DNA from 3 places in the Furfurilactobacillus rossiae genome. Region 1 is predicted to be linked to each of the others. Evidence: predicted binding sites of a transcription regulator. Region 1 holds the regulator's gene; each other region holds the start of a gene.
The links. The regulator Rex, encoded in region 1, represses fermentation and respiration genes when NADH is low (regulators of the CRP and FNR family bind a similar motif). The targets are predictions, from matches to a motif close to TTGTGAANTANTTCACAA.

Region 1 (6,920 bases):
ATCGTTACCAACCTTTTCCATAGCGTCAGCAATTAACTTACCAACTTCTGGATCAGCGGCTGAAATTGACGCAATTTGTGCAATATCAGACTTAGTCTTAACATCGTGGCTCATCTTGTGCAAAGCATCGACAGCGGCAGACGTTGCTTTTTCAATCCCAGTCCGGATACCAACAGGGTTAGCACCAGCGGTAACGTTCTTCATCCCTTCGTTAACGATGGATTGGGTTAAAACAGTAGCAGTCGTTGTGCCATCACCAGCGATGTCGTTGGTCTTGGAAGCAACTTCAGCAACTAGCTTAGCACCCATATTTTCAAAGTGGTCTGACAATTCAACCGCTTTGGCAATTGTGACACCATCGTTAGTGATGGTAGGTGAACCATAACTTTGTTCCAAAACAACGTTGCGGCCTTTAGGTCCAAGGGTCGTTTTAACTGTGTTTGCTAATTTATCAACACCGGCAAGCATTGCGCTGCGGGCATCTTCAGAAAACTTTAAATCTTTAGCCATTGTGAATTTCCACCTCAACTGTAATTTATTGTGATTTTCTTTTATTGTTCAAACGTACTGTAAACTTTAACTAGTCCACAACTGCGACAATGTCTTTTTCATGGAGAACGAGGTAATCATTGCCCTCGTACGATACTGCTGTGCCGGCGTACTTATCAAACATAACGGTGTCGCCTTCCTTAACAGATGGTGCAACCTTTGTACCATTGTCTAAGACGCGGCCTTCACCAACTGAGATAACCTTCCCAGTGGTTGGCTTTTCTTGAGCGTTGCTGGCAAGCACAATGCCGCCAACAGTTTGTTCTTCTTCTTCAGCAGCCTGTAAAATAACGCGATCTCCTAATGGTTTTAACACGTTAATCCCTCCAATAATTTCGTTGAAATTGAATGCTTTTAGCACTCTTACACGTTAAGTGCTAACAACATGCTCTATAATAACCATGCCCGTTTATGAATGCAAGTGTTTTGGTCAAACTTAGTCAAAAAGTTTGTCAGCTGTCTTAGAAACCGCATCACAAAAGGCGTTTGGAGAATCAGTCAAACCATTTTTGTCTGACTAACACCCAAACGCCTATTCAAGAAGCAATAATTCAGTTTTCTAATTAATCCTGAGACTTTTCGTTCCCGCCTAACAACTCACCATAATTATCAATAAAATAAATTAAGGTTTGAAGCTCATTGGTCAAATCAACATTTTGAACCCGAATGGTATCAGGAACAGACAACCGTCGTGGCGTAAAGTTCAAGATTCCACGTACATCGGCCTTTGCCAGTTCATCAGTGACCTCTTGCGCCGTGTTTTCTGGCACCGTAATAATTGCAATGGCGATCTGTTGATCACGCAATTGTTTACCCATTTCTGACAACGGATAAATCGGGACACCACTTTGAACCGTGTTGACGATATTGTCATTAACATCAAACGCAGCACTGATTCGAACATTACTGTTTTGATGAAAATTAAAGTTGAGCAACGCATGCCCAAGATTACCAACCCCGACCAATGCGACATTAGTCAATTGATCCTGATTGAGAATCTTTTTAAAGAATTCGATCAGTTTAGGCACATCGTACCCATAACCACGTTTGCCCAATGCGCCAAAGTAAGAGAAATCACGGCGAATCGTCGCTGAATCGACTTTAACAGCCTCAGACAGCTCAGTGGACGAAACGCGCGTTTTATCCGCATCCAGTAAAATATTTAAGTAACGGTAATAAATCGGCAGCCTTTTTGCTGTCGCGCGTGGAATTCGTTGTTCAGCCACAGCGGTTCACTCCTTTTAATCCTACATTTGTTTGTGAAAATAAACTATACGTAAATTATAGCATAAGGACGGTTATTGTGAAGCATATTTCATACCAGTCTTCGGGCATTTCACAAACTGGCAAGGGCATTTCGTAAAATGCCGGGGTAAAACTAGCAACTACAGAAGCTTTTATACCTGTTTCAAAAAAGGTAAAACAGGCGGTCTTGTTAGCTTAATCACAACGACGAAAATATCATTCTTCACAATCTGTGGCACTTCTGACCATTTCAAATGTGTGTTTTCTGCTCACTGCCAGCTCAACATAGTGTCGCCGCACCGAACATGCTAAAATAGTGTTTAACTAATTCAAATGAAGGAGTACGCATATGTTAGTTCTTCAGGTTCAACAGGTCGCCCGCCGTTTTGGTGCGGACACATTGTTTGAACATGTTTCCATGACAATTGAAGACCACGGCCGCGTGGGGCTGGTTGGTCGAAATGGCGCCGGCAAGTCCACCTTGCTTAAGATTATCGCTGGTATTAATGATCCCGACGAAGGTACGATATCGGTTGCCAAAGGCATGACCATCGGATATTTGCCACAAGATGCCGGACTCGATTCAGACAACACTGTGTGGGATGAAATGCTGACGGTTTTTGCCACCCAGCAGCAACAAGAACGACAACTGCGCGAATTGGAACAGCAAATTGCCGATCCCACTGCTGATCATCAAAGTGACGCTTACAAACGTTTGCTAAATGCTTACGACCAAACGCAACACGATTTTGAGGCAAACAACGGTTACGGCTACCAAGCCTCAATTCGCGGCGTTTTACACGCTTTTCACTTTGATGAATCCACTTTTCAACGCAATGTCATGAGCTTTTCGGGTGGTCAAAAAACACAACTTGCACTCGCAAAGTACTTGCTACAACAGCCCGATTTACTCATTTTGGATGAACCTACTAACCACCTGGATATTGAAACATTATCATGGTTGGAAGACTACTTGAAAGGTTATCCTGGTGCTGTCTTGATTGTTTCACATGATCGTTACTTTCTCGATCACGTGGTGCAGGATGTGTTTGACATGAATCAGCACACCCTGACCCACTACCACGGCAATTACTCCGCCTACTTAACGCAAAAGGCCGAACGAATCAAAACCGAACAACGGGCGTTTGAAAAACAACAAACACAAATCAATGCGCTTGAGGATTTCGTCAATCGCAACATTGTTCGCGCCTCCACCACTAAACGGGCTCAGTCACGGCGCAAGCAATTGGAGAAGATGGACCGTTTGGAAGCGCCTAAAGATGATGATCAATCCATCCGGATTCGTTTCACACCTGATAGCGAAAGTGGCAAGGAAGTCCTCAATGTCGACAACGTCAGCATTGGCTATGAATCCGATCATCCACTGGCAACTAACGTAAACTTTCACGTTGTCAAACAGCATGTTGTGGGCATTATCGGACCAAACGGGGTTGGAAAATCAACCCTCCTAAAATCAATTCTTCATCAGCTCCCCTTGTTGGCGGGCACGGTTAAGATTGGTGGCAGTGTTACGATTGGCTACTATGATCAGGAACAGGCTGTGCTTCATGATGAGAAAACTGTTTTAAACGAAGTATGGGACGAGCATCCGACTATGCCTGAACGGGATGTGCGCACCCTACTCGGCAGTTTTCTCTTTACTGGTGATGACGTTGCTAAGCCCGTTCATAATTTAAGCGGCGGCGAACGTGCCCGTTTGTCACTAACTAAATTGTCGCTTGATCATGACAACTTTTTAATTCTTGATGAACCGACTAACCATTTAGATATCGATTCACGAGAAGTACTGGAAGAAGCGCTTAACAATTTCATGGGAACCGTTTTATTCGTTTCTCATGACCGTTATTTCATCAACCAAGTCGCCACAGAAATCGTTGAATTGTCTGCCTCAGGTACACAGTGGTTTGAAGGCGATTACGATGATTATCAGGCCGAACTCGCTAAGCGGTCAGCGTCTGTTGATGTCGAGCATCATGAGACTGAATCTAATGGCTCAGCAACTGCCAGTGTATCAAATTATGCCGCTAATAAAGCTGAACAACGCGAGCAAAGAAAGTTGCAACGCGCTGTCGATGAGTTGGAAGCACAAATTGACGACCTTGACCAACAAAGTCATACAATTACTGGGGCGATGCAGGCGCCTGAAAATGCCAGTGACATCGGCAAGTTAACGGACCTGCAACATCAGTTGGACAATCTAGATGCTCAAAGCGACAGCCTGTCAGAAAAGTGGGCAGCAGCTGGTGAGGCGTTGGAAGCCTATAATAATGATCACCACCTACAGTGACTTTAAATATGCAATTGAAAACGGGATCACATCTAACCGGCCATTAGCCGCATTGATGTGATCCCGTTTTCAGTTGTACCTATATTTGCACTTTATGCTTCAACGCCAGTTAGCCAAGGAAACTCCAAGCTCGGATCTGCATTGAGACTCATATCAGCACGATCGCCTTTAGCATAAGCAATATGCGCAGCCGCCCCAATCATTGCCGCGTTATCACCACATAATGCCAGTGGTGCAGCGACAAGCTTCGTTTGTGGTGCAAAGCGTGCCATCTTGGCCTTCAAAGCGTCTCGAAGACCATGATTTGCCGCAACACCGCCAGCCAACACAAGCTGTTTAACTTGGTATCGTTCTAGAGCAGATAATACCTTAGTGACCAAAACGTCCACCACGCTAGCCTGAAAGCTTGCAGCTAAGTCTGCACGATCCAACTGTTCGCCACGCTGGTCTGCATTATGAACCGTATTAATAAACGCACTCTTAAGGCCACTAAAGCTAAAATCGTAGTTAGCTTCGTGGATCATCGCCCGTGGAAAATTAAACGTATCGTGGCCTTCGTGGGCTAGCCGATCAATTTCCTTACCCGCAGGATAGGGAATTCCCAGCACGCGGCCCACCTTATCAAAGGCTTCACCAGCAGCATCATCACGAGTGTCGCCAATAATTTCGAATTCCCCCGCTGCCTTCATCAACACGATCTGCGTATGACCGCCAGACACTAATAACCCGAGCGATGGAAACGTCAAGGGTTCAACGTAACGGGCCGCGTAAATGTGACCCGCCATATGGTTAACGGGCACTAACGGTAAATGATGTGCGAAGGCAAACGTCTTAGCAGCAGTCACACCAATTAGTAACGATCCGACTAAACCTGGTCCGTAGGTAACGGCAACAGCCGTTAATTCTTCAGGCGTTACATCTGCTTCTGTCAAAGCCTTGCGAATGCCAATGGTAATTTCCTCGATATGATGGCGACTGGCCACTTCCGGCACGACACCACCAAATCGTTGGTGACTCTTAATCTGTGTTGCGACAAAGTTACTTAAAATGTGCTCGCCATTTTCTACAACAGCAACACTCGTTTCATCACAACTTGTTTCAAAGGCTAAAATCAATTCCCGTGCTTCTGTCACTGTTTTCTCCTTTTTGGCTCGGACCTTCCCGAGCTTCGGCATCACTCTTCTTAAACGTGCACCTGACTTCTGAATCCTGTGCATAAGCTACAACCCAAAGCATTCGGAAAACCACCGAATACCCCGTGTTGTTTCTTATTGCTCGGATTCAACCGAAGTTAGGCATCACTCTTTTAAAACGTGCACCTGTCGCTCAAGGCCCTGTGCACAACCCAAAGCTGTCATCCCACAAGCAAAGCACGCTTGCATGCTGCCACCTTTACGTTGTTGCTCGGACCTTCCCGAGCTTCGGCATCACTCTATCTTTTTTTGCATAATCCAGGCATCTTCGACGGGACGGTCGTAATAGTCAGGACGGCGCATCAGTTTATGAAAGTCGAGGCTCTCATACAAACCCAACGCAGCCTCGTTATGAACCCGAACTTCTAAGGTCACCACTGTTCCCGCTTCATATCGTTTCAACCAAGTCGTCAATAATTGCTTACCAAGACCATGACCTTGCCATGATCCTACGATACCCAAATTAGTTAGTTCCAATTGATCGATGACCTTGGTTCCGCTAAGAAAGCCCACAGGCTGGCCCGCTACTCGAATTAACCAGTATACACTGGTCGGTGCCTGCATATTCTCTTCAATCACTGGTTCAGACCACGGCGCACCAGTTGGATACGCTTCCTCACCTAATGCTTCAATCAAAGCAGCTCCACGTTGCGGACTTGACGGATGAAACGGTTCACAGATAACTTGTTTATCCATTATTGGTCTCACTTGTTGTGGCCTTGATTAAAGGAACCATCATATCAACGGCATCTTCATGATCGCCGAAATAATAGCCTCGTTTAATTCCCGTTTGACGGAAACCAAGCTTATGATACAAATTTTGCGCCCGCTTATTACTGATCCGAACCTCCAAGGTAACCTGGCGCATCCCCATATGTCGCGCCTTTCGAATCAAGGCACGCATTAAGAATTCGCCAAGCCCATCACCCTGCCAATCTGGTAATACGGCAATATTTGTGATATGCGCATCCTTCCGCTGGATATCAAACGAACACCCAGCAAATGCAATCAACTGATCATTCTTACGAATTACCAAGTATAGCCGATCCTGTTTTCGTTTAAGCTCGTTTGCAAACGCTTGTGCATCCCAAGGTGTCTTGCCATCATAAACTGCTCGTTCAACGCCTACAATTTCCGGAACATCTGGAAATTGTGCCCGACCCAAAAAGTACTGAGTATCGCGAATCATCAACCGATGATTCTTGATGTCCAGATCTTCAGCCTGCTGTTGCCGAACCTCACTGGCAAAGTGACGCCGGTACCATTTTTGAAATGCCTGCTTATACTTCTTCAACATAATTTTTGTGGTCTTCTCCTGGATGAGCTGCTGCCCACTGAGCTTCAGCAGGCGACAGACGTAAATATTGGGGCACGAAAGAGTCAATATCATCAATAGCTTTAAGTGGTGCACCTAATTGCCCGAGCACACCAGCATCAGGTAAATTAGCGTTGCCTTCAGTAAACGTAGCTGGAACATCAAGTGCATCTGCTAAAGCATCGTGATAACGCGTCAACTCACCAATTAACGTTACGGGATGACCAGCTGCATTCAATTGCGCGGTCCAATCCGGGATGTTAGTGTGTTGGTCTGCGATAACAGGGACGGGTTGGCCATCTTTAATTTG
Region 2 (6,920 bases), 380 kb from region 1:
GTTGATCAGTGGACCCATGCCAATGGTTTCATCCTTGTTCGGGTCACCGACCGTGATCTTGCTCATCTTGTCGGTCAGCTTCTTAACGAATTCGTCTGCAACGTCCTCTTGTACATAAACTCGTTCAGCGTTGTTGCAAACTTGCCCATTGTTGTCGACACGTGAATCGATGATGGCTTGGACAGCCAAGTCAATGTCTGCATCCTTGCAAACAATGGCAGGCGCCTTCCCACCTAATTCAAGTGAGACCTTAGCTAAGTGGTCAGCAGCATCGCTCATGACTCGACGACCAGAGTCAACGGACCCAGTCAAACTGATAATGCCAATCTTCTTGTTCTTGGATAATTCACTGCCAACGACTGCCCCAGGACCAGTGACAAAGTTAACAACGCCCTTCGGTAGACCGACCTTGTCACAAATCTTAGCAAACGCCAAAGCGTTGTTTGGTGTATCGGAACTTGGCTTGATCACAATGGTGTTCCCAGTTACCAAAGCTGGTCCCATCTTCCGAGCAATCAGGAAGAACGGAAAGTTCCACGGCAAAATTCCGGCAGCGACACCAATCGGCTGTTTGGCAATCATGATGTTTTCATTAGGGTTGTCAGATTGAAGAACTTCGCCTTCATACATCCGTGCTGCGGCAGCCATGTAGTCAAAATAGTCAGCTGAAAACATGATTTCCGTTTGAGCTAAGGATTTAATCTTCCCTTGTTCTTCCATCAAAATGGAAACTAAATCGTCTTCTTGGTTCCGAATTTCTTCAGCAATCTTGTGCAGATATGCACCACGGGTTGCGGCTGGAACCTCTTTCCATGACTTTTGTGCTTCAAACGCATCATCAATTGCTTCACGCGTTTCTTCAACCGTTGCGCTTGGAACGGTTGAGATTGGTTGTTCATCGGATGGGTTAATGACAGTTAGTGTGTTACCCGATTTCGAGTCAACAAACTGACCATTGATATACATTTGATAATGCTTTAACGCAATTGCTTCAGACATAATGTGCTTCCTTTCTGCCTTGTCGCTTGTGGCAAGGAAACCTGAAAACGTCTTTTGAATGTTGCTCGGTCCTTACCAATCTTCGACCTCACTCTCCTGGCTTATACTGATCATCAATCACCAAAACTGGCTTGATAGTCTTACCGCTACCGGAATCGGCATTGGCCTCGTTAATTTGCTCAAATGGATAGAACTTTTCCGTCTTGTCGAAGTCAAACATGCCCATCTGGTAGAACTTGATCAAACGAGGAATGTCGACTTGTGGAATGGAATCGCCCATGTTGACCCCAATGATTGAGCGATCGTTTGTGCAAAGATCGTTCCATGTATCTAGGTCAATGTGGTTAGCTGTAACAGCAATAGTCGCGGTGGTTCCGCCCTGGGCGAGTGCCTGAATGGAATCTTCCATAACTTTCGTTACACCAGTGGTATCAACGGCGTAGTCGACACCTTTGCCATCCGTCAGCTCCTTGATTTTAGCAACGGCATTTTCGTTCTTGCTATTGATTGTGTCGGTTGCGCCAAGTTCCTTGGCTAATTGCAAACGTGAATCGACAACATCAACGGCAATGACAGTAGTACAGCCAGAAATCTTACCAGCCATCATGGCTGCCAAGCCAACGGCACCAGTCCCGAAGACAGCGATAGTTTCGCCAGGTTTTGGTTTCAATGTGTTCAGAACAGTCCCACTACCAGTTACATAGCCGCAACCTAAAGGTCCAAGACGGCGCAAATCCAAGTTCTTAGGAACCTTAACCGCGTTACGTTCGCGAACAACAGTGGTTGTCGTAAATGATGACTGATCAAACATGTCACTGACACGATGACCATCCTCCGTAAAGTGATCACTACCATCCGGACGAACACCAGATAAATTATTCGCTGCATAATTTAGACAGCGGGTCGGCATCCCCTTCAAACAGTTCTCACAGTTACCACAACCGTAGAATGACAAAACAACGTGATCACCAACCTTGAAGTTCTTAACTTCTGGACCCACTTTTTCAACTATTCCTGAGCCTTCGTGTCCCAAAACAATTGGGTAGCCAATTTCAGCATCACCTTTTCTTAAGGCTTCGTCTGAATGGCAAATGCCACTGGCAACCATGTGAATTTGTAGGTCATCAGCCTGCATTTCGGATAACTCAACATCATCCTTGATCACAAACGGGCCACCCTTTTTTTCAACAACTGCTGCTTTAATTTTCATGATGTTTTTCCTCCAAATGATTATTTGGTGAATTATTGAGCAAATGAGCTCGCCAAGAACAACTTCAATTAAGAGCAACTGTAATAACATCTTTATGTGCTTGTTTATCTTTCCATGCACATCGTTGATATGTAATTATAGCTACTTTGGAACGTTCCACGCCTTCATGGTATTTCGAAATGTAATCGGTTTCAACCCCTACGTGCATAATTCAGTGAAATAAAATCGTTTATTTTAAGTATCTTTGAGAATTACTGAGCAAAACAAATTGATTCTCAAAATCTAATTAAAAATCATGTTTAACACCGATTTACGTCCGTCTTACTGCGCATAACTGTGCCAAGTTTTTAACTATTGAGCAACCAAATAAAAAATCGAATTTTGCAATTGTAAGCTGACCGCACAAACCCTTTTCTTACCAAATTAAAAACGATTGGAGCATAACACTGACATTTGCTAATCTAACATAAAATGGATGTTCACGGGAAAATCACCCATAAACATCCATTTTTCGTTGCCTGAGAAAGCCAAACCGTGTTATGTCGCGCTCTCTGTTTGCATATTTAAAATTTAATCTGCTGCTTCATATAATCTTCATAACTTGTTGGTTTGCGTCCAAGTAACAAGCGTAGGACATTCGAGTTGCCATCGAGTCCCCACTTACTATACGTATCTGCTAGGTGGCGAAAGGCATCTCGTGAATAAACATTTTGAATGCCTGCCTGATTAAGAAACTCTGTCATATCGACACGCTTGGCAACGGCATGCTCGCCTGTTAACCGATTATACAATGCTACTAGATCTACCGGTGAAGCGTAATCCGTACCTACCAATTCATACGTGGCTTTATTATGCTTCTCGGGATTTTGAGCAACTGCTACGACCACATCGCCAACATCTTCCGGTGCCACATAGGAAAGTTTGGTATTGATATCATAAAAGATATTATAGGCACCAGTTTCGTGAACCACGTTTGGATTGAAATTATGCATATAGTGCATCGGTTGCAAAATCGTGTATTGATAATCCTTAACCATCCCGGTATAAATCATGTGCTCTTCCACATCACGTTTCATCAAATGCTGACGTAACGTAGATAGAATTGGATGAGTAACCGAAATAAAGATAAATTGCTTGTGGGCAGCCGCCAACTGGTCCGTCAAATATCGGCCAATATCCGCCTCTTCCGCGACAAACAAGGGGGGAATTTCCACGACACTGTCGACATCCGCAATCAACTTATCAATTTCATCTGCACGGGTTAAATCTGCAACGACCCCTTCACGAATACCCGGCAAATCTTTCACGGCTGGATTAATGTCCGTCGCTTTTACGTCGAATCCAGCGGCCACTAGTTTGTCCACAATCACGCGACCAGTGTGGCCAGCTGCTGAGGTTACTAAAATCATCATGCTTACCTCCTAATGAACTTTATCAATGTCATTTTTCCTAATTAAGGCATCCGCAAAATTGCCTTCACTGTGGTTCCGTTTAATGAGTCTTCAAAGGCCTGATTGACATCTTTTAGGTCGTAAAACTTAACCAGTTTATCAAACGGAAAGTCACCTTGTTGATACAACTGAATCAGTTGGGGAATAAACAACTTAGGCAATGAGAATCCTTGTAACACACCCGTGACTTGACGCGCCGGTACCAGAATGTCATTCATCATGCTCAAGTCAGCATGCGCTGCGCCGCCAATAATTGCAGTGTGCCCGAGAATACCTGTGCTACGGATGGCTTGTTCTGGTAGCCCATTAGCAGGAGCGGAAACAACAGCATAATCTACACCACCATCAGTCATTTCTTGAATCATCGCTGGCACATCATCAACTGTCTTGCTGTTGATGATATCTGTTGCCCCAAGCGCTTTGGCTTCTGCCAGCCGCGTATCAAAGATATCAACAGCGATGATTTTGGCAACGTGCATCGCCCTAGCCGCCATAATGGCTGCATCGCCGACCGTTCCAGTACCGAACACTGCCATTGAACTGCCAACTTCGGGTTTAAGAATATGCATAACGGTACCAGCCCCCGTTTGTAAGCCACATCCCAATGGTCCAAGCAGGCTAACATCAACGTCCTTGGTTACTTTAACAGCGTTTCGTTCCTGAACCTTCGCATAGGTACCAAACGATGATTGCTGGAAAAAAGACGTTACTGGCTGACCGTTCAAGGTAAAACGACTACCACCGTAGTAATCAACGCCGCCAAAATTCAATTCATCTGAGCGTTCACACGCATACGGACGACCGGCCAGACACTGGCGACAGTGACCACAGCTAGCATACGAAATCGCCACATGATCACCAACTTCAAATTCACGTACATCTTCACCGACCTGCTCGACAATGCCGGCACCTTCATGTCCCAAAACAATCGGAAATTCACTGCGTCCCATACCGGTTTTGGCACGCATAATATCTGCGCCACAAACGCCGACCGCAACGATTTTAACTAATAATTGATCACCATGTAACGTGTCATCTAATTCAACGGGTTCAACAACTAAGGATTCACCTTTAGCTGGCGCAACAGCTGCTGTAATTTGCATGATTTGTACTCCTTATCTTTGCTGTGTACACAAATTGACCATCAAATGCTTTGTAAGTTATCTCACATGAGTATCGTAACAATTTTGAGATGAATTTCGCTAGAATCCGTTTTTATTTTGATCATTTATTTGCTCGTGCAAGCATTTTAGTTTGTAAGGTCACTTTACTATCAGCTAATAGGTTCGCATATTGGGCATTTTGCCAACGATTCGGTGTTCCCACCGCGCAAAAAAACACCAGTAGCAAAAGCAACTGATGCCATCAACAATCATTTATTCAATTACTAACAATAACAATCTTAACTACTCGATTTCAATAACTCGTTCTTGATCACCAAGCGTGGTTAGAAACGTGCCATCATTACGACGCGATTCGACAATTCTTCCCTGATAAATCAAACTATCAATGTCGAACTGAAAAAAGCCACTACCCAATTCCAAAGCCGTCATTTTATAATCGCCAAGTTGGTCATCATGATACTGTTTCTTGTTTGTTAATGAAGCCTTTAATTTCTCCACGACTGCTATTTGCCTCCTAAGCACAAAAATGTCTTAACAAAATCATTTCCGTTATTCTAAAGATACAAATTGAAGATTAAAACTGCCTTGCAATAATTCAAAAATTATCGAAAAATTTGAGAACCACACGTTTAGTTTAGTGGGTAAATTAATTAATGGCAACAGTTATTTACGACACTGAGGTGGAATAATGAACAAAGAAGATCTTTTAGAGCCGTTTGAACGGCGACAGATTAGGATTTTGCAGTATCTATACCGTAATAATGGTGAGGCCAAAATTTCGGAAATTGCGAGCGCGTTACCTTTTTCAAGCCGAAATTTATTAATGGACGACCTGCAAGCCATCCAAATGGTGCTGAGACCTTCGCTAACTCAATATGATATTTCCTTTAAATGGAATGACGAAAAAGTTCACTTGCATATCAACGGTCAAATGAGTCTGAAAACGCTCATTTTTTCGTACTATCGCCAGACACCCAAAATTAGTATTATCGAAAATATCGTTCTCAATCCCAATCTAACAAGCATTCAGTTAGCTACGAAACTCAACTTCAGTGTGGCCACTCTTTACCGTAAGATTGCCGAACTCAATGATCTTTTAGCGCCCTTTCACGTCAAAATCAATCAACTGCAACTCACTGGCCCAGATCTCGCTATCCAACATTTAATGTATGAACTGCTGTGGAATGTCTGTCCAAAAGACCAGTACGTTTATCGTCGTTACTTGCAACGCAACAGTCCTTTAGCGGAAACAATGCATCGTTTATTAATCGATGGGTCTAATAAATATCTCGCAGCCGACGGGCCTCGCAAACTGTACACTTGGCTACTGATTATTCGGCTACGTAATCGCCATGCCAACACGACAATGACCTTATCGCCCCTCGCTCGCCAAGTCTATAAGACCATGGTGGGTGCGCCTCATTTTCAACAGTTGTGGCGGCAACTACAGGATTCGATGCCGACGTTTATGCAGCGAATCGAGAAGACAGAACTGGAGCAAAGTTTATTGATTTTTTGTGTTGCTCATGAAGTTTTCCCCATTGACGACGCCTTTTGGCAACCCGCTGTGGATATGGTGAATCCCACCGATTCCTTAGCTAGTACGGCGCAAACCATCCACCAAGAACATGTTCAGCCAATGCTTAATTTAGACACGCCAACCATTACGCGATACAGTGTCGCTACTCTCTATCGTACATTGGTCAACCTGACCGTTTGTGCTGGTCATATCAACGTTATGCGTCCAGATACAACAACGCGTTACTACAAACGCCTTCATAATGAATTAATCATTCGTCAGGCCCACGAACTCACTCGCGTTATCGTTTCATCCATGGCAGACAAATTTCAACTTTCTGTCGATCCAGGATATGTGCAACAGCTTATGGTGCTACTGCGTTTAACGTTGAGACAGCGATTTGCACCGACCTACCGAATTGGCGTCGACCCGGAAATTGGTGAGATGTGGCTTGAACCCTTTATTCAAATTTGCCAAAACTACTTTAATCAGACACTTAGAACAACAGTTGAGGTCTTTGACCCAAATAAACAATATGACCTCTATTTATCTGACCATTGTCCTGATCAGCCTGTCATTCAAGCTACACAAACGTACATTTTGACGGACCTAGGATC
Region 3 (6,920 bases), 960 kb from region 1:
AATTGGCAATTTATCTGTTGGACAACAGCAAATGATTGAAATTGCGAAGTCTTTAATGACAGAAGCCAAAATCATTATCATGGATGAACCTACGGCTGCCCTGACAGAAAATGAAATTGGCAAGTTGTTTGAGGTGATTAAGTCACTTAAAGCACAGGGTGTGGGGATTATTTATATTTCACACAGAATGGAAGAACTTTTTGAAATTTCCGACCGTGTGACTGTTATGCGTGATGGACTAACGATTAACACGTACAACACAAAGGGAACCAACGTTAAACAAATCGTTCACGACATGGTTGGCCGAGATATGGGTGACTTTTATCCTGACCGTCATCCCAAGTTTGGCAAAGTCATGTTAGAAACCAACAAGTTAACGCGTGAAGGTGTCTTTAAAGATATTAGTTTCAGCGTACGTTCTGGGGAAATCCTCGCCTTTTCTGGATTAATGGGTGCAGGTCGAACGGAAGTCATGCGTGCCATTTTTGGAATTGACAAACTTGATTCAGGGACAATCACGGTAAATGGAAAGCAAGTCAAGATCTCAAATCCAAGTGATGCTATCAAGGATAATATTGGATTTTTAACTGAAGATCGCAAATCTGAAGGGCTTATTCTGGACGACAGTATTGCTGACAACATCGATCTGCCAAGCATTGAGGGATTCGTCAAGCACGGCATGATTGATCGTAAGGCTGACAGGGATTTCGTTAACTTGCTGATGAAGCGACTGACCGTCAAAGCAAACAGTGCTGAAGATGAAGCAGGCAGTTTGTCTGGTGGTAACCAACAGAAAGTCGTTTTGGCTAAGTGGGTTGGTTCCGGATCGCAAGTGCTAATTTTGGATGAGCCAACTCGTGGGGTCGATGTTGGTGCTAAACGTGAAATCTATGATCTGATGAACGAACTAACAGATCGTGGAACTGCCATCATCATGGTTTCTAGTGATCTTGATGAAGTACTCGGTTTTTCAGATAACATTGCCGTACTGTACGAAGGAAAGCTAATGGGGGTTGTGCCAACTGCTACCGCGACCCAAGAGAGTGTTATGACATTAGCAACGGGAGGAGAAAACTAATGGATAACCAAACAGAAACAAAGCGTCACTTTAGCTTTGGCGACTTTTATTCGAAACTTGGTCCGCTGGTCGCCCTGATTGTTCTAATTGTGCTTGTATCAATTTTGAATTTTTCGTTTCTTGATCCACTGAACTTATTGAATTTACTTCGCCAAGTCTCCATTAACGCGTTAATTGCCTTTGGGATGGAATTTGTTATCCTGACTGGTGGAATTGACCTATCTGTTGGATCGATTCTAGCGTTAAGTGGTGCGTTTACCGCACAGTTAGTATTGATGGGTGTACCGTCGTTTATCGCCTTCCTGATTGGGATGGTTACCGGTGGTATCTTTGGTGCATTGAATGGTGTCCTAATTGCGTATGGTAAAGCAGCACCATTTATCGCAACGTTGGCGACACAAACAATTTTTCGTGGTGCAACGTATGTGTTTACTAAAGGTAACCCAATTACAGGCGCCAAGATGAGCAATAACTTTGGCTTCCAATTCTTTGGTCAAGGTTACTTATTCGGTATCCCATTCCCTGTCTACATCATGGTATTGTTCTATATCCTTGCGTTTATTCTGTTACACCGGACAACGTTTGGTCGTAAGACTTATGCCTTGGGTGGTAACCCTCGGGCTGCTTTTGTTGCTGGTGTTAAGAACAATAAAATGATCATTTGGATCTACACTCTGGCAGGTTTTCTTTCTGCGGTTGCTGGGATGATCTTAACGTCACGTCTGGCATCTGCTCAGCCTGATGCAGGGGTGGCCTACGAAATGGATGCCATTGCCGCCGTTGTGTTAGGTGGAACGAGTCTAGCAGGTGGTAAAGGTAAGATGTTCGGAACGTTGATTGGTGCCTTAATTATCGGGGTTCTAAACAACGGTATGAATTTACTTGGAATTTCGAGTTTCTATCAACAGATCGTTAAAGGGATCGTGATCCTGGTCGCTGTCCTGCTCGATCGTAAGCAGGCCAAAGCCTAGGGAGGGGTACTCATGAAAAAGGGTAAACGATATGTACTTGTTCTAGTTGCATTGTTTGCATTGAGTTCAATTATTTTAACCGGGTGTAAAGCAGTTTCATTAACGCCGCCAACATTCGGTGGCACGCACACTACCAAGAAGTCAAAGGACAAGCTGAAGGTTGGGGTATCACTCTCAACATTGAGTAACCCGTTCTTCATTTCAGTTCGTAACGGGATTAATGGTGTTGCCAAACAAAATGGCACTAAAACTGAAGTGTTTGATGCACAAAATGATAGTTCCAAACAGTCCAGTGACATTGAAGATCTGATTCAGAAGAAGGTTGATGTTATCATCATTAACCCTGTTGACTCAGATGCCATTGTTCCTGCTGTTAAGGATGCAAACAACGCTGGTATTCCAGTTATCGCCTGTGATCGTGGGTCTAACGGTGGGAAACTACTGACGACGGTTGCTTCTGATAACGTTAAAGCCGGTAAGATGGCTGCTCAATACATGATGAGTAAAGTGCCAAAGGGCGGTCAGGTTGCTGAACTTGAGGGAACGCCTGGTGCGGATGCTGCCATTCAACGTGGTAAAGGATTCAATACCGCTGCCAAGAACAATCTGAAGATTGTGACGAAGCAAAGTGCAGATTTTGACCGTGCTAAGGGACTTTCCGTTATGGAAAACATTTTGCAGGCTCACTCATCTATCCAAGGTGTGTTTGCCCAAAATGATGAAATGGCACTCGGGGCTGTTAAAGCCATTAACAATCCAGATCTAGTTGTTGTTTCCATTGATGGTGAACCTCAAGGATTAACTGCTGTTAAGCAAGGCAAGATTTCTGGTATTATTGCCCAGTCACCAGAAGTTGAAGGACAGTTGGCCATCAAGGCTGCCTATGCACACTATCAAGGCAAGTCAGTACCTAAGCACACAACGTCACCAATTCACTTGGTTACGAAAGAAAATGTGTCTAAGTATAAATAGTCAGATGAATAAAGGCTGTTAAAGAGCGCTTTGATCGATATTGAGAAAATCGATTTAAAATAGCCCCGGCAATTTTGTTTTGAATTGCTGGGGCTATTTTTTGTTTGCGTTCAAAAGTATATTAATCCGCTTAATTAGTTAAGGCTGATTTTAAGAAAATAGTGTCCCTAACTATTCAGCTTAATCAGTAAACTGCCAATATAAAGTTCCACAAGATCCTTAAAGTTCCGTGGATTCAGTCCCGTCTCCTCATGAATTTTGTTCAGCTGGTAGCTAAGCGTGTTGCGGTGAATGTGTAGGTTAGTGGCGGCGTGTACTAAATTGCCGTTAGCATCGATAAATGCATCCAGTGTTTTGAACAGTTCTCCCTGATCACCGTCAATGGTGGCATTGCGCAGACGTTCAAGAGTATCGGGAATAATCAATTTACTGTTGGCGATTGCGCTGATAAACTGAACCTGTTCAAACGAAATCAGGCTCGGATCGGCTAGTTTTGTTTGAATATCAATGACTTGCAGCGCTTGATTGACCGTTGTTTTAATAAGGTTCGTTTTGGTGCCGATCCCAATGGCAATGTGGTTGTCCTTGGCAAAACTAGTTAACCGTTTAATCGTTGTGTCGTAGGCAGTTAAAACTAGGCTAGTGTTGTCACTCAATTGAAGCAAGTAATCCGCAGTATCCATGGGGATTTGCGGCAGGTGTGTGGCGTGCAGGGCTAGGGCCACTCTTGGTTGTTCAACCTGGATGCCCAATTGCTCAGCTTCCAAGTACAAGGATGAACTTTTAGAAATGACGGTTTTCGTTTGAATCCACTGGTGCAGGAAACGATTTAGACGGGAGGTGTGTTCCTGACGAATGGCGTCCGTTTGCGCTTGGGAAATCAACAGTTCCGTTGCAGTGCTCAATAAAGATGCCAATGGTGTAACTTTCTCCGGATCACCGGTAATTCCGATGACACCAATAATTTGGTGGTCAAACACAACCGGTGAATTGACGCCAGGTTGACCGTGTTCACCATATGATTCGGCCATTGGTAATGACTGGCCCGAGCTAATTGCTTCAACGGCACCGCGATGGAGTGATCCAATCCGCTTTTTATCACCACTGGCAATGATGGTGCCGGTTTCGTCCATCATATTGATATTGTAAGGAATCTGTTTCATCATCTTATCTACGATTGACTGTGCAAGAGTTGGCTCAAGCTTCATTTAAATCACCCCGATTAACAGCGTTTGATTAGCGCTAGTTCCCTATAGTTATCTTAAGACATCTAAGTATTGTGAATGAATATGCAAAGTGACCAAATTCACACAACATTTTTGGCAGTTTGATACTGTTTTATGTAACCGCTTTAACGTAAAGTATACCGTAAAGTTAGTAATCTATTTGGAGGGATGTACTGTGGTAAACGTAACGGTGAGTTGGATCGGTGCGCTGGTTGGGTTAGCTTTAGCCATTATTTTGATTTTACGTAAACTCAACCCAGTGTACTCGTTATTATTGGGGACGATTGTCGGCGCCATTATCGGGGGTGCCAACTTGGTCCAAACGGTGAATATTGTGGTCGCCGGAACCCAAAGCGTGATGGGGACAGTGGTGCGCGTGTTGGCCGCTGGTGTGCTGGCTGGTGTCATGATGGAATCTGGCGCTGCTAACACGATTGCCAAGACGATTGTGAACAAACTTGGTGAGGGACTGGCGATATTCTCGCTCGCCTTATCAACGATGATTATCACAGCGGTTGGTGTCTTTATCCCGGTAGCTGTGTTGATTGTGGCGCCGATTGCGCTTGAAGTTGGTAGCCGCATGAAGATTTCCAAACTGGCGTTGCTGGTCGCCCTGTCTGGTGGCGGTAAAGCCGGTAACATCATTTCGCCAAACCCTAACACGATTGCGGCTGCGCGTGGCTTCCATTTGCAACTGAGTTCTGTGATGGTTGCAGACTTTGTACCAGCGTTGTTTGGCCTTGCAATGGCCGTATTACTGGCAACAGTTTTGAAGAATCATGGTGACATTGCCAGCATGGCGGATGTTGAAGCAAACCAAGACACGGGTGCGACGCCTGATCCAGATAATTTGCCATCGTTTCGGTCAGCCATCGTTGCGCCACTCGTGGCCGTTATTTTATTGCTGATCAATCCGATCGGTAGCATTCTGCACATTGCTGTCCTGCAGAAATTCCAGGTTGACGCGATGTACATTCTGCCTTTGGCTGGGGTGCTGGGGATGTTTGCCATGCATCAAGGTCGGCAGATTCTCGCTTACACTAAGTCAGGTATGGATCGAATGACGGATGTCGTGCTTATCTTGATTGGTGCCGGAGCTATTGGTGGTTTGATTACCGCCTCGACTCTGCCAGCCGTGATTGTTCATTTGATCAAAATTTCTGGTATCTCTGGCACGTTCTTGGCACCAATCGCCGGAATTCTGATGGCTGCCGCAACGGCTTCGACCTCAACCGGTGTCATTCTCGCGACCGGTTCGTTTGGCAAAGCCATTCTGGCCTTCGGGACCGCGCCACTGGCAGCCGCTGTGATGGTTCATACCGGTGCGACGGTGATTGACCACCTGCCACAGGGGAACTATTTCCACGTCACCGCCAACGCGATGAATATGGATCTGAAGGCGCGGATGAAGTCCGTTCCGTATGAAACAGCTGTTGGTCTGACGATGACCATTGTCGGCACGCTTATGTATGGGTTCTTACTCTAGGAGGACAACAAAATGAAATTTGTGATTGCACCAGACTCATTTAAAGGAAGCCTCACTGCCAAGGAAGCGGCAGATGCAATCGAGACCGGTATCAAACGGATTTTCCCAGACGCCGACTACGAAAACGTGCCCATGGCCGATGGTGGCGAGGGCACTGTCCAATCGCTAGTTGATGCAACGCATGGGACTTTTCGGACGATTGATGTCTTGAACCCACTGCAAGAGACCGTTCCCGCTGAATATGGCATCTTGGGCGACGGACAAACAGCTGTAATCGAAATGGCAGCCGCCAGCGGTATTCAGTTTGTTAACGATGAAACGAAAAATCCGTTGATCACTACGACTTACGGCACCGGTCAGTTGATTGCGGATGCACTGCAACGTGGCGCTACCGAAATCATTATTGGTATTGGCGGTAGTGCGACCACAGATGGTGGTGCGGGAATGGCCGAGGCGTTGGGCGCCAAGTTCTTGGATGCTTCTGGATCGCCAATTAAGCGTGGTGGCGGTGGTTTAGCTGACTTGGCGACTATTGATGTCAGCGAGATGAACCCGTTGTTGAAAGATGCACATATTCGAATTGCGTCTGATGTGACGAATCCATTGGTTGGTGAAACTGGTTCCGCTGCTGTGTTTGGACCACAGAAGGGTGCGACGCCTGAGATGGTTAAGCAGTTGGATGCGAATTTGGCACACTACGCTGAGGTGTTGAGGACAACTCTGGGTGTCGATTTGGCAGATTACCCTGGCGCCGGTGCTGCTGGTGGTCTGGGTGCCGGACTACTTGCCTTCACCAACGCCAAAATGGAAAAAGGTGTTGAGATTGTCGTTCAAATGACTAAATTGAAAGAACGCGCTAAAGACGCCGACTTTGTCTTCACTGGTGAAGGTGGCATCGATTTCCAGACCCAATATGGCAAGACGCCGATGGGGACAGCGCAGGCCGCTCATAGCGTGAGTGACCATGTGACGGTCATCGCTTTAGCCGGTAACGTGGGGAAGGGCATTGATCAGTTGTATGACCTCGGGATTGACGTTGTGATGGGGATATTGCCCGGCGTTGAGGATTTGCCGACTGCGGTTGCACATGCGAAGGATAACTTGACTAGTACTGCGGAGAATGTGGCACGGTTGATTAGGCGTGCACATAAATAAGCGGAAAATAAGATATAATTCCTGTTAGATAA

Region 2: the regulator Rex is predicted to act here: its motif matches at 4,814-4,831, upstream of LROSL1_RS12085 (NAD(P)-dependent alcohol dehydrogenase).
Region 3: the regulator Rex is predicted to act here: its motif matches at 4,299-4,316, upstream of LROSL1_RS01530 (CdaR family transcriptional regulator).

The regions. Positions count from the first base shown of each region.
Region 1 is NZ_CP040586.1:2,113,046-2,119,965, forward strand. Features, by position in the region: gene groL (chaperonin GroEL) at 1-510, opposite strand, end outside; gene groES (co-chaperone GroES) at 581-865, opposite strand; gene LROSL1_RS10240 (redox-sensing transcriptional repressor Rex) at 1,113-1,775, opposite strand; gene LROSL1_RS10245 (ABC-F family ATP-binding cassette domain-containing protein) at 2,144-4,102, shown strand; gene tsaD (tRNA (adenosine(37)-N6)-threonylcarbamoyltransferase complex transferase subunit TsaD) at 4,195-5,235, opposite strand; gene rimI (ribosomal protein S18-alanine N-acetyltransferase) at 5,530-5,991, opposite strand; gene rimI (ribosomal protein S18-alanine N-acetyltransferase) at 5,984-6,592, opposite strand; gene tsaB (tRNA (adenosine(37)-N6)-threonylcarbamoyltransferase complex dimerization subunit type 1 TsaB) at 6,576-6,920, opposite strand, start outside.
Region 2 is NZ_CP040586.1:2,497,423-2,504,342, forward strand. Features, by position in the region: gene aldA (aldehyde dehydrogenase) at 1-999, opposite strand, end outside; gene LROSL1_RS12075 (NAD(P)-dependent alcohol dehydrogenase) at 1,088-2,209, opposite strand; gene LROSL1_RS12080 (SDR family oxidoreductase) at 2,773-3,621, opposite strand; gene LROSL1_RS12085 (NAD(P)-dependent alcohol dehydrogenase) at 3,663-4,763, opposite strand; gene LROSL1_RS12090 (hypothetical protein) at 5,067-5,282, opposite strand; gene LROSL1_RS12095 (helix-turn-helix domain-containing protein) at 5,473-6,920, shown strand, end outside.
Region 3 is NZ_CP040586.1:312,253-319,172, forward strand. Features, by position in the region: gene LROSL1_RS01515 (sugar ABC transporter ATP-binding protein) at 1-1,078, shown strand, start outside; gene LROSL1_RS01520 (ABC transporter permease subunit) at 1,078-2,049, shown strand; gene LROSL1_RS01525 (substrate-binding domain-containing protein) at 2,062-3,021, shown strand; gene LROSL1_RS01530 (CdaR family transcriptional regulator) at 3,189-4,229, opposite strand; gene LROSL1_RS01535 (GntP family permease) at 4,423-5,733, shown strand; gene LROSL1_RS01540 (glycerate kinase family protein) at 5,746-6,888, shown strand.